2 regions of the Streptomyces sp. 5-10 genome follow, and region 2 is predicted to be linked to the other one. Evidence: riboswitches for the same ligand, from Rfam matches in the RefSeq annotation. Region 2 holds a riboswitch; the other holds the start of a gene.

Region 1 (5,627 bases), on a different contig from region 2:
CTCCTCGGGCCGGTCCACGAACCGCACGATCACGCCCGGTTCGGCCGCCAGCGCGTCCACGTCCGTGAAGTTGGACATCAGCGGCACGGCGGCCACCGCGATCCGCAGGACGTCCGCGCCGTAAGGAGGCGCCACGACGCTCTCCCGCACCGCGCCGCGCAGTGACACCCGCAGCCCGTCCTCCTCGTCGATGCCCAGCCCGTGGGCGAACGGGAGCACCCCGACGGTCGGGCGCCCGGTGAGGCCGCGCAGCATCTCCAGGCCGGGCTCCAGAAGGCTCACATCGCCGCGGAACTTGTTCACCAAGTAGGCGGCCACATGCCGTTGGTCCGCCGCCGACAGCAGCGCGGTCGTGCCGAAGAAGGACGCGAAGACGCCACCGCGGTCGATGTCCCCGACCACCACGACCGGAAGCCCTGCGGCGCGCGCCAGCCCCATGTTGACGATGTCGGTGCGGCGCAGATTGATCTCGGCCGGGCTGCCCGCGCCCTCGCAGATCACCGCGTCATGGGCGCTCCGCAGCTCCTCCAGGCACTCCGTGACGGTCTCCAGCAGCGCCTCACGCCCCGTGGAGAGCCTCTCGCCGGGCGAGGGGGCTCCGGGCCCGCCGAAGTACCCGCGCGCGCTCAGCTCGCCCACCGGCTTGCCCAGGAGCACCACTTGGCTGCTGCGGTCGCTGCCCGGCTTCAGCAGGACCGGGTTCATCAGCGCGCTGGGCTCGACGCGCGCGGCGGCGGCCTGCATGGCCTGTGCCCGCCCGATCTCCGCTCCCTCCCGGGTGACGAAGGAGTTGAGCGACATGTTCTGCGCCTTGAAGGGCGCCACGCTGACGCCCTTACGGGCGAGCCAGCGGCAGATCCCGGCCGTCACCACGCTCTTGCCCGCGTCGGAGGTCGTGCCCGCGACGAGCAGCCCCCCGCCGCGCGCCCCGGAACCGTCCGTGCCGCCCTTACCGCGTATCCCGCTCATCCGCCGCCCCTTTCCAAGGCCCGGGGCCGCCCCGTCAACGCCCTCAGGACCGGCCGGGCCGCTACGGACACCCCGAGCGACAGGACGCCGACGCACCGCGACAGCCGTATCGCCCGCTCGATGTCGGCCGACTCCACCGGCCGCCCGCCGGAGTTGAGCACCGGCCGGTGCTCGACCCGGCCGCCGTACGCGAGGGTGCCGCCCAGCCGGACGCCGAGCGCGCCCGCGAAGGACGCCTCCACCGGGCCCGCGTTGGGGCTCGGATGGCGCCGGCCGTCGCGCCGCCAGGCGCGCCACGCACCGCGCGGATCGGGGCCCGCGAGCGTCGCCAGGGCAGCCGTAAGGCGCGCACCGGGCCAGCCGGCCACATCGTCCAGCCGGGCCGCCGCCCAGCCGAACCGCCGGTAGCGCGGCGACTTGTGGCCCACCATGGCGTCCAGGGTGTTGACGGCGCGGAAGCCGATGAGCCCCGGCACACCGCCCACGGCGCCCCACACCAGCGCGCCCACGACCGCGTCGGAGGTGTTCTCGGCGACCGATTCGACCACCGCGCGGGCGATCTGCGGCCCGTCCAGCGCCTGCGGGTCGCGGCCGCACAGATGCGGCAGCCGCTCCCGGGCGGCCTCGAGGTCCCCGGCGGCCAGCGCACCGCCGACGGCCCGTGCCTCACGGCCCAGGCTCGTGCCGCCCAGCACGGCCCAGGTGGCGGCGGCGGTCAGCGCGACCTCCGCGCCACGGCGGCCCCCGAGGCCCCGTACGGCGCGGGTCAGCAGCGCGGCACCGGCGGCCGCGCCGCCCGCGCACAACGCGGTGTGCAGGGCCCCGTAGCCCCGGTGGTCGCGCCACAGCCGGCGCTCGGCGGCCCCGGCGGCGCGCCCGAACGCGGCCACCGGATGGCCGCGGCGCGGATCACCCGTGGCGAGGTCGCCGAGGAAGCCGAGGGCCGCGCCGCACGCGAACGAGGCGTGGTCGGCACGCATCCGTCAGGCCGCCGTCACGCCTCGGCGCGGCGATACGGAAGGCGATACGGAAGCGGATCGGCCGGAGGGGCCGGAAGAGCCGGAGCGGACAGGGAGGGCTGGCGGCGTGGCGGTGCCGGGCATGGCGGTATGTCCTCACTCAGGGTCCTCGCCCTGGTTCGACGTGACCGGCGGTGAGAGTCTCCTGGCTCCCGGATCCGCGGCCCTCCCGGTCTTCCAGCCCCGCGTACGCGACGAACCGTACGGACGAGCCGTGACCCCATACAGGCGATGGGAGGGTGCTCCCCGGTGACAGTGGCGGGACCGCGCCGGATTCTCACCGGCTTCCTCTCCTGCCGCCGTTTGGCTCGGGAAGTCCACCATGGGCCGCGAATGGCCGTCAACTCGCATATGACCCATCACGCCCGAGTGTGCCGAGCCCCACAGACAACCGCCCCTCACAGGACGGCCGCCGGACGGTCGGCGCTGGTCAGCGCCACCATCCGGCGGCCGGTGGGTGGTTTGGGGAAGCGGCGTCCTCAGGCGACGATCAGATAGATGCCGTACGCCACGACCGCGGCGCACACCGCGAAGCAGGCGTACGCGCCGGTGCGCGCGAGCGGGGAGCCGTCCACCGCGCCCCCGGGCACGGTGGCGGCCGTGCCGCCCTGCTCCGGCGTCGCCTTACGGGAGGTGCCGACGATGCCCAGGGTGAAGACGCCCACCATGCCGACCGTCACCGCGAGGCTGACGCCGAAGACCTGGCCGAGTGCCGCCCAGTCGATGTTCATGTTTCCTGGCTCCTTAACGGGTGGTGCTGCTCGCGGCGGCGGGGGTGGGGGTCTGCTCGGGCGTGTTCTCCGAGGTGCCGTCCTCGGGGGCGGCGCTCGCCGTACCGGCGGGCGGCGGGGCCACGGACCGCAGTGCGGCCGTGACGGCGCCCACCGGCTCCTGGGCGGCGACCTCGTTGACGTTGGTGTGGTCCACGGGCTTGCGGCGCGACAGCATCCAGATCGCCCCGCAGGCCAGGACGGCGAGCACGGCCACCGCCGTGATGCCCGCGTTCCCCTGGTCGGCCAGGAGCGCGGCGGCGCCCGCCACCAGACCTGCGGCCGGCAGGGTCAGCACCCAGGCGACCACCATCCGGCCCGCGGTCGACCAGCGCACCACGGCGCCCTTACGGCCGACACCCGCGCCCATGACGGCGCCGGAGCAGACCTGGGTGGTGGACAGCGCGAAGCCGATGTGGGAGGAGGCGAGGATGACGGTCGCGGCGCCGGTCTGGGCGGCGAAGCCCTGCGGCGGCTGGATGTCGGTGATGCCCTTGCCCATGGTGCGGATGATGCGCCAGCCGCCCAGGTAGGTGCCGAGCGCGATGGCCAGGCCCGCCGAGACGATGACCCACAGCGGCGGGTCGGAGTCGGGCGCGACCACGTTCCCGGTGACCAGCGCCAGGGTGATCACGCCCATCGTCTTCTGGGCGTCGTTGGTGCCGTGGGCCAGGGAGACCAGGGCGGCCGAGGCGATCTGCCCCGCGCGGTAGCCCTTCGCGGTGTCCTCCGGGGAGCGGTCGCGGCCGAGCCGGTAGGTGAGCCGGGTGGCGGCCAGCGTGGCGATGCCGGCCACGACCGGCGCGGCGACGGCGGGGATCAGGACCTTCATGACGATCGCGTCGCCGTTGACCCCGTCCAGGCCGACGGAGACCACCGTGGCGCCGATCAGACCGCCGAACAGGGCGTGCGAGGAACTGGAGGGGAGTCCGGCGAGCCACGTCACCAGATTCCACAGGATCGCGCCGACGAGTCCCGCGAAGATCACTTCTGGCTGGATACCGGATCCCTCGTCGATGATCCCGCCGGAGATGGTCTTGGCCACCTCCACGGACAGGAACGCGCCGACGAGATTGAGGACGGCCGACATCGCCACCGCCACCCTGGGCCCGAGTGCTCCCGTGGAGATGGTGGTGGCCATGGCGTTAGCCGTGTCGTGAAAGCCGTTCGTGAAGTCGAACACCAAGGCCGTGACGATCACGATCCCGATGAGAAGCGTGATGTGTTCCATACACCCGGTCAATCAGTTCGAAGGTCGTTAGTGGCACGGTGAACGTAAGGAAACAGGGTGAACGGGAGATGAACTGAGTAGGGCATCGGGGTGACATGGTTGCGGGATCGCCAAGGCCCTGTGAATTCCAGCCTACGTTCCCGTGTCGTACGGGAGTTGAGGCGCGATCGAGAGCCGCCGGAGCGGGCCCCGGGGCCGCCCCCGCGGCCGCCCGCCGTCCCCCCACGTTCACCCTTCCGGAGCCGGGTGCCCACGAAGCGCGGCCGTAGTCGCCCGCCGCGCCCGTTCCGGTCCCGCCGCCGCGCGGCCGGCGGCCGCCTGGAAGGATCGGGCCCCGGAGGTGAGGGCAGGTGACCCAGTCGCGATCCACGCGGCAGCCGCAGCCGCGGCTGACCCATCCCCTGCGGCAGGCATGGACGCAGGTGGTGAGTACGGCCCGCAGGACCACCGCCGACGGCCTGGTCGTCGGCACCTCGGGCAATGTCTCGGCCCGGGTCGGCGACACCGTCCTGGTGACCCCGAGCGGCGTCCCCTACGACCGGCTCGGCCCCAGGGACGCCGTCGCCGTCGATCTGGACGGACAGCAGGTCCTCGGCACGCTGAAGCCCACCAGCGAGCTGCCCATGCACCTCGCGATCTACCGGGAGACCGACGCCGAGGCCGTGGTCCACACCCACGCCGTCCACGCCACGGCCGTCTCCACGCTCGTGGACGAGCTCCCCGCGATCCACTACATGACCGCCGCCCTCGGCGGCCCGGTCCGCGTCGCGCCGTACGCGCTCTACGGAACCGACGAACTGGCCGACGCCATGCTCGAGGCGCTGCGCGACCGCAGCGGCTGTCTGCTGCGCAACCACGGCACCGTCGTCCACGGCGCCACCCTGGACCAGGCCTACGACCGCACCGCCCAGCTCGAATGGATGTGCCAGGTCTGGCTCACCGCGGTCTCCGTGCCCGGCCGCACCCCCTCCCTGATCCCGCCGGACGAGATGCGGCGCGCCGCCGAGAAGCTGAGCGGCTACGGCCAGAAGGGCTGAGCCCGCCCGGCACGCCCCCGGGCCCCGGCCGGGCGGTCACCCGGCCGGGCACGCCCGCTGGCCGGGGGCCGCCTCCCCGACCACACTGGGAGGGATGCGTCTGCGAACAACGGCGGTCGCGGCCGCCACCACCCTGCTGAGTGTCGGCGTGGCCGCGGTGGCGGCCGGACGGTACGCCACCAGCGCTGCGCTGAAACCGTCCGCCAACCGTCCGCTGCCGAACGAGGCGCCGCTGACCGTCCACGCGACCGCGGCCGGCCAGATCACCCTGACCCGTTCGCTCGCCTCGCTGCGCCCCGGCACCTACGGCCTCACCGGCCGCTCCTGCCACGCCGTCGTCGGCCCCGTCATCGAGGACGCCCCGCACCCCGCCGACTGCGTCGTACGCCGCCTGGAGCGGGTCACCCACGGCGAACTCACGCCCGGCACCCGGGTGCGGCTGACCCCCCAGGTGCACATCGGCAACCCACGGGACGCGCTCGGCATCGACCACGCCGACGTGGACGTGCCCGCCGAACTCGGTCCGCTGCCCGCCTGGTTCATCCCCGGCGAACGCTCCACATGGGTGATCACCACCCATGGTCTCGGCACCACCCGTGAG
Region 2 (5,627 bases):
GACGCTGGTCGGGCGCCGTCCATTGCTCCTGGCCTGCGCCGCCGCCGTCACGGCGCTGGCCATCGCCGTTCCGTTCACCGTGATGAGCCTGGGGGACGGATCCGGGGACAAGGCCACCCCGGCACCGGGCAAACCGGCCGCCGCGGGCTTCATCGGCGACCCCCGCACGGCCGACCCCTGCGCCCTGCTGAAGCCCACCGTGTTCCATCGGTACGAAGTGGCCGAACTGAAGCGTGATGAGGGCAACTTCAACCGCTGCGACGTCAACCTGAAGGAGCGTGACGAGGAGGTCGTGGGCGTCAGGGTGGAGCTCGACGCCGATGCGCTGCCGGAGGCCGTGAAGAGGAAGACCAGGGGCAGGGTCACCGTCGTGGAGCGCGCCGCCGAGGGCGACGAGTGCGTGCGAGCCATGGCGGTGACCGGCGCTCACGACAACAGCCTACGGATCACCGCGGTCGCGAGACGGCCTGCCGAGATCAAGCAGCCGTTGTGCGACACCGCCGATATCGCCACGCGATTCGCGGTCGACGTGCTCAACCGCGGTGAGATCCCCCGGCGTTCCCCGAGCTTCCCGTCCAACTCGCTGGCTCACCAGGACGCGTGCACGCTTCTTGACGTCAAGACACTGGAGAAGGTGCCCGGTATCGACGCCCGGGACCCGGACGTCGGATTCGGCCGCTGGGACTGTCAGTGGAAGAGCACCACTAACGAGTTGGAGGTGGACCTGCGATTCGACCAGGGCAAACTGCCGAGCGACAAGGGCGCCCGGTCCACCAAGCTCAGCGATCACCAGGCCATCGTGCTGCCGGAGGACGAGGGCCCGGGGAGCTGCCGCGTCGAGGTGGTCCACCGTGAGTACACCGGCCTGGACCGGGTGCAGGGCACCGAGCGGGTGGCCCTCGTCCTCAAGGGGGCGGGCCCCAAGGGGCGGCCCTGCGAACTGGCCACCGATCTCGCCGGATCGGCCGCTGCCGCGTTGCCACCCGCCTGAGGCGCCGTGGTGCCAACGCCCGCCAAGGCCGCCGCCGCGCACCCGCCCGTGCGCCCGGCGTCCCCGTCAGTCCGTGGAGTCGGGCTCGGTCCGCTCGGCCGCGAGCAGATGAATGAGCAGCAGTACGATCCCGGAGATCAGGAAGACGCGCGTGGCGGCCTCCAGCCCGTTCCACGTCTTGGACTGCCACATGGCGAACCACTCGCCGCCGATGGCGATGAACCCGGCGCCGAACAGCAGCATCAGCATCAACAGCCCCACGGTGCTGGCCTGACGGGCGCGGCGGACGCTGCCTCCGCGCAGTCCCGCGCCCCACATGGCCGTCCCGGCGAGGAGGACGAGGGCGGCGATGCTCTCCCAGACGATGATGGCCACGTAGGCGGTGTCCTGGAGTGCGGTGGACGTGATGGCCCGCCACATCAGGTCGTCGTCCTTGAACGTGGTGTCCATCGCCAGGACATGGCGGACGAATTGCTGATTGGTGTCGAAGTCGGTGATGTTGCCGAAGGCGACCAGCGCGATGTACAGCGCGATCGTCCCGGTGAGCACCGCCGAGACGGCGGAGTAGGTACGAAGGGATCGTATTCTGCCGGCTCGCTCGCTCACGATGACTCTGTCTCCCCGTTGTATTCCGTCGATCGGACCGAGCCGTAGCGTACAACTGTTTGGCTCAGTGGGCCCGGTGGCGGGGAGACGCAGGTCACACGCGGCCGTGTCACAGGGGGCGGGCCATCTCGTCCGAGGGCTCGTTGATGAACATGGTGTACCGGCTGAACGTCATCACCCTGCGGAAGCCGGCGGCCACCGATGCGCGACTGGTCGGGCCCGTCGGCGGCCGGACCGACCTCGAGACGTGGCCGTTCGACGCTCTTGGTAGTCTCGGGGAGCCAGTCGTGCCACATCCGAGGCCAGGGAATCCGGTGCGAATCCGGAACTGACGCGCAGCGGTGAGGGGGACGGGCGGGGCATGTGACACCACTGGGAGGAGTTCGTGACGGCCGTGGGGCCGTCGCGGACGAGCACCGGGAAGGGGCCCCGTCCGGACGAGCCCGAGTCCGAAGACCTGCTGGCACCTCCGCGCCCGGTGCGCGGAGGACGTCCGTAGGCCAGGCTCCGCGTACGAGCCCCGACCACCGAGGCTGCCCGTGCTCCGCTCCGCCCGCCGTACCGCGGCGTTCCTGCTCGCCCCCGCCCTTCTGCTCACCGCGTGCGGCGGCTCCGGCCATGACGGCGCGGACGCCGGAAGGCCCGCCGGTCCGGGCTATCCGCGCACGATCGACAACTGTGGTCACAAGGTCACCTTGACGTCCGCCCCGAAACGGGCCCTCTCGCTCAACCAGGGCACCACGGAGATCCTGCTCTCGCTCGGCCTCGCCGACCGCATGGCGGCCACCGCCACCTGGACCGACCCGGTGATGAAGGGCCTGGAGAAGGCCAACGCCACGGTGGAGCGCCTGGCGGACAACGCGCCGTCCTTCGAGAAGTCCCTGGACGTCGAACCCGACTTCGTCACCGCCTCGTTCGTCTCCACCCTCGGCAAGGGCGGCGTGGCCACCCGCGAGCAGTTCGAGAAGCTGGGCGTGGACACCTATGTCTCGCCGTCCGACTGCGCGGCGGGCAGGGACACCGACAGCGGTGGCGACGGCTCCCGCGCCAAGCCCCTCACACTTGATGTCGTCTACGGCGAAATACGCGACCTGGCCCACGCGTTCGGTGTCGACGAGCGCGGCGAGAAGCTCGTCGCACGGCTGAAGGAGCGCGTGCGCAAGGCCACGGAGGGACTGGACGCCTCCGGTGTCTCCCTCATGTACTGGTTCGCCAACTCCCAGTCGCCGTATCTCGCCGGCTGCTGTGGCGCGCCGGGCGCCATCACCCGGGCCGTCGGGGCGAAGAACGCCTTCTCCGACACCCACGACGAGTGGCCGCAGATCAACTGGGAGACCGTGGCCGACCGCGACCCGGACGTCATCGTCCTCGGCGATCTCACGCGCAAGCAGCAGACCGCGGAGACCGCCAGGGCCAAGATGCGTTTCCTCGAGACCAACGCCGCCACCCGCAATCTCACCGCGGTGAAGAAGAAGCGGTACATCCTGCTGAGCGGGCAGGCCATGAACCCGTCCATCCGCACGGTCGAAGGGGTGGAACAGGTCGCCGCCGGGCTGCGCGACGCGGGGCTCGCCAAGTGAGCACCCGCCACCTGAGCGCCCGCCACCTGAGCACCCGTCTCCTGCTGCTGGTCGCGGGAGGGCTGGCCGCGCTGCTCGCGTCGGTCGCCGTCGCCGTGACCATCGGCCCGGCCGACATCTCCACGGCCGACGTATGGGCGGCGGTCACCGCCCATCTCGGCCTGGGGGAGAGCACCTTGCCGCCGCTCCGGGACGGCATCGTGTGGAACCTGCGCATGCCGCGCACACTGCTCGCCGCCGTGTGCGGGGCGGGTCTTGCCCTCTGCGGGGCCGTGATGCAGTCCCTGCTGCGCAATCCCCTGGCCGACCCGTTCGTGCTCGGGGTGTCCTCGGGCGCCTCCACGGGCGCCGTCACCGTGGTCGTGCTCGGCGTGGGCGGCGGGGCCGTGTCCCTGTCGGCGGGCGCGTTCACCGGCGCGCTGCTGTCGTTCGGCCTGGTCCTGGTGCTCAGCCACAGCCTCGGCGGCAGCACCGACCGCGTGGTGCTGTCCGGAGTGGCCGCCATGCAGCTGTTCTCCGCGCTGACCTCGTTCATCGTCCTCACCTCCGCGGACGCCGACACCACCCGGGCCGTGCTGTTCTGGCTCCTCGGCTCGCTCACCGGCGCCGGGTGGGGCGATGTGCTGCTGTGCACCGCCGTCCTGGCCGCCGTCCTCGTGGTCTGTCTCGGCTACGCCCGCACCCTGGACGCGTTCGCCTTCGGGGAGGAGGCCGCGGCGGCGCTCGGCGTCCGGGTGGCCCGTACCCGTCTCGTCCTGCTGTGCGCGACCGCGCTGCTCACCGCGACCCTGGTCAGCTCCGCCGGGGCCATCGGCTTCGTCGGCCTGGTCCTCCCGCACGCCACCCGCGCCCTCACCGGCCCCGGCCACGCCCGTCTGCTGCCGGTCACCGCACTGGCCGGGGCCATCTTCCTGGTGTGGGTGGACACCGCCGCCCGCACCGTCATCGACCCGCAGGAGGTCCCGGTGGGCGTGGTGACGTCCCTCATCGGCGTACCGGCCTTCGTGGCCGTGCTCTACCGCGACCGGAGGAGGACATGACCGACTCCACCGCGGAAACCCCGGGTACGGAGCCCCCCGCCACCGCGGAAACCCCCGGGACGGAGTCCCCCGCCACCGCGGAGGCGGTGCCCGGGCTCCGCGCGGACCGCGTCAGCCGCCGCACCGACGGCCGGCTGATCGTCGACGGCATCACCCTCACCCTGCGCCCCGGTGAGACGGTGGGTCTGCTCGGCCCCAACGGCTCCGGGAAATCAACCCTGTTGCGGCTGCTCGCCGGGATCCTCGCCCCCTCCGCCGGGATCGTCACCCTGGACGGCCGTGCCCTGCCACGGGTCGGCCGCCGCGCCACGGCCCGCCGTATCGCCACCGTCGAACAGCACGCCCACACCCAGACCGAACTGACCGTCCGCGAGGTGGTGGCCCTCGGCCGTATCCCGCACCGGCGCGCCTGGGCATCGGCCTCCGCCGCGGACACCCGGGCCGTCGACGCGGCCCTGGAGCGCAGCGGACTGACCGGCCGGGCCGGTCAGTCGTGGCACACCCTCTCCGGTGGCGAACGCCAGCGCACCCAGATCGCCCGGGCCCTCGCCCAGGAACCGCGCGAGCTGCTGCTCGACGAGCCGACCAACCACCTCGACATCCAGCACCAACTCGACCTGCTCGACCTCGTCGTCAGCCTGCCGATCGCCACCGTGATCGCCCTCCACGACCTCAACCTCGCCGCGATGTACTGCGACCGGCTGCTCGTCCTCCGCGAGGGACACGTGGTGGCCGAAGGCACCCCCGGCGACGTGCTGACCCCGTCCTTGATCAAGCGGGTCTACGACGTCCAGGCCGAAGTCACCCACGGTCCGGGCCACCCGGTCATCCGCTTCCTGCGCCGGGCCCCGAAGCCCTGAGCACCCCGGTCGCCGAGGCCGTGAGACGGTGGGCGGTATCCTGCCAACCGGTCGCACGAGCGAAGGAACCACCACGTGAGCGATGCGGCGGACGCACGGCCTCCCGCGGACACCCCCATCCGTGTGTTGATCGCGGATGACCAGGCGATGGTGCGCACCGGGTTCCGGCTGATCCTCGCCTCCCAGCCCGGAATCGAGGTGGCGGGCGAGGCCGCCGATGGCTCCGAGTGCGTGGAGCTGGCGCGGCGGCTCCGCCCCGAGGTGTGCCTGGTCGACATCCGGATGCCGAACCTGGACGGCCTGGAGGTGACCCGGCTGCTCGCCGGGCCCGGAGTGGTGGATCCGCTGCGGGTCGTCGTGGTCACCACGTTCGACCAGGACGACTACGTGGACACCGCGATCCGCAATGGAGCCTGTGGCTTCCTGCTCAAGGACGCCGGGCCCGAACTCCTGGTGGAGGCGGTGCGGTCGGCCGTGCGCGGTGGCGCGATGGTGTCCCCGGCGGTCACCGTGCGTCTGCTCCGGCAATGGGCCAACCGCCCCCGCCGCG

Evidence for each region. A riboswitch is a leader RNA that binds a small molecule or an ion and turns the genes downstream of it on or off. The one in region 2 is predicted to bind cobalamin.
Region 1: linked by a shared signal. The riboswitch ahead of IEJ02_RS17725 (cobalamin biosynthesis protein) and the one ahead of IEJ02_RS13170 (ABC transporter substrate-binding protein) in region 2 are both predicted to bind cobalamin.

The regions. Positions count from the first base shown of each region.
Region 1 covers NZ_JACVYG010000013.1:102,197-107,823, forward strand. The annotation lists gene IEJ02_RS17720 (cobyric acid synthase) at 1-969, opposite strand, end outside; gene IEJ02_RS17725 (cobalamin biosynthesis protein) at 966-1,949, opposite strand; cobalamin riboswitch at 2,108-2,325, opposite strand; gene IEJ02_RS17730 (hypothetical protein) at 2,468-2,719, opposite strand; gene IEJ02_RS17735 (inorganic phosphate transporter) at 2,733-3,989, opposite strand; gene IEJ02_RS17740 (class II aldolase/adducin family protein) at 4,340-5,026, shown strand; gene IEJ02_RS17745 (alpha/beta hydrolase) at 5,121-5,627, shown strand, end outside.
Region 2 covers NZ_JACVYG010000008.1:155,884-161,510, forward strand. The annotation lists gene IEJ02_RS49860 (serine/threonine-protein kinase) at 1-991, shown strand, start outside; gene IEJ02_RS13165 (DUF2165 domain-containing protein) at 1,058-1,597, opposite strand; cobalamin riboswitch at 1,863-2,076, shown strand; gene IEJ02_RS13170 (ABC transporter substrate-binding protein) at 2,137-3,177, shown strand; gene IEJ02_RS13175 (FecCD family ABC transporter permease) at 3,204-4,217, shown strand; gene IEJ02_RS13180 (ABC transporter ATP-binding protein) at 4,304-5,077, shown strand; gene IEJ02_RS13185 (response regulator) at 5,153-5,627, shown strand, end outside.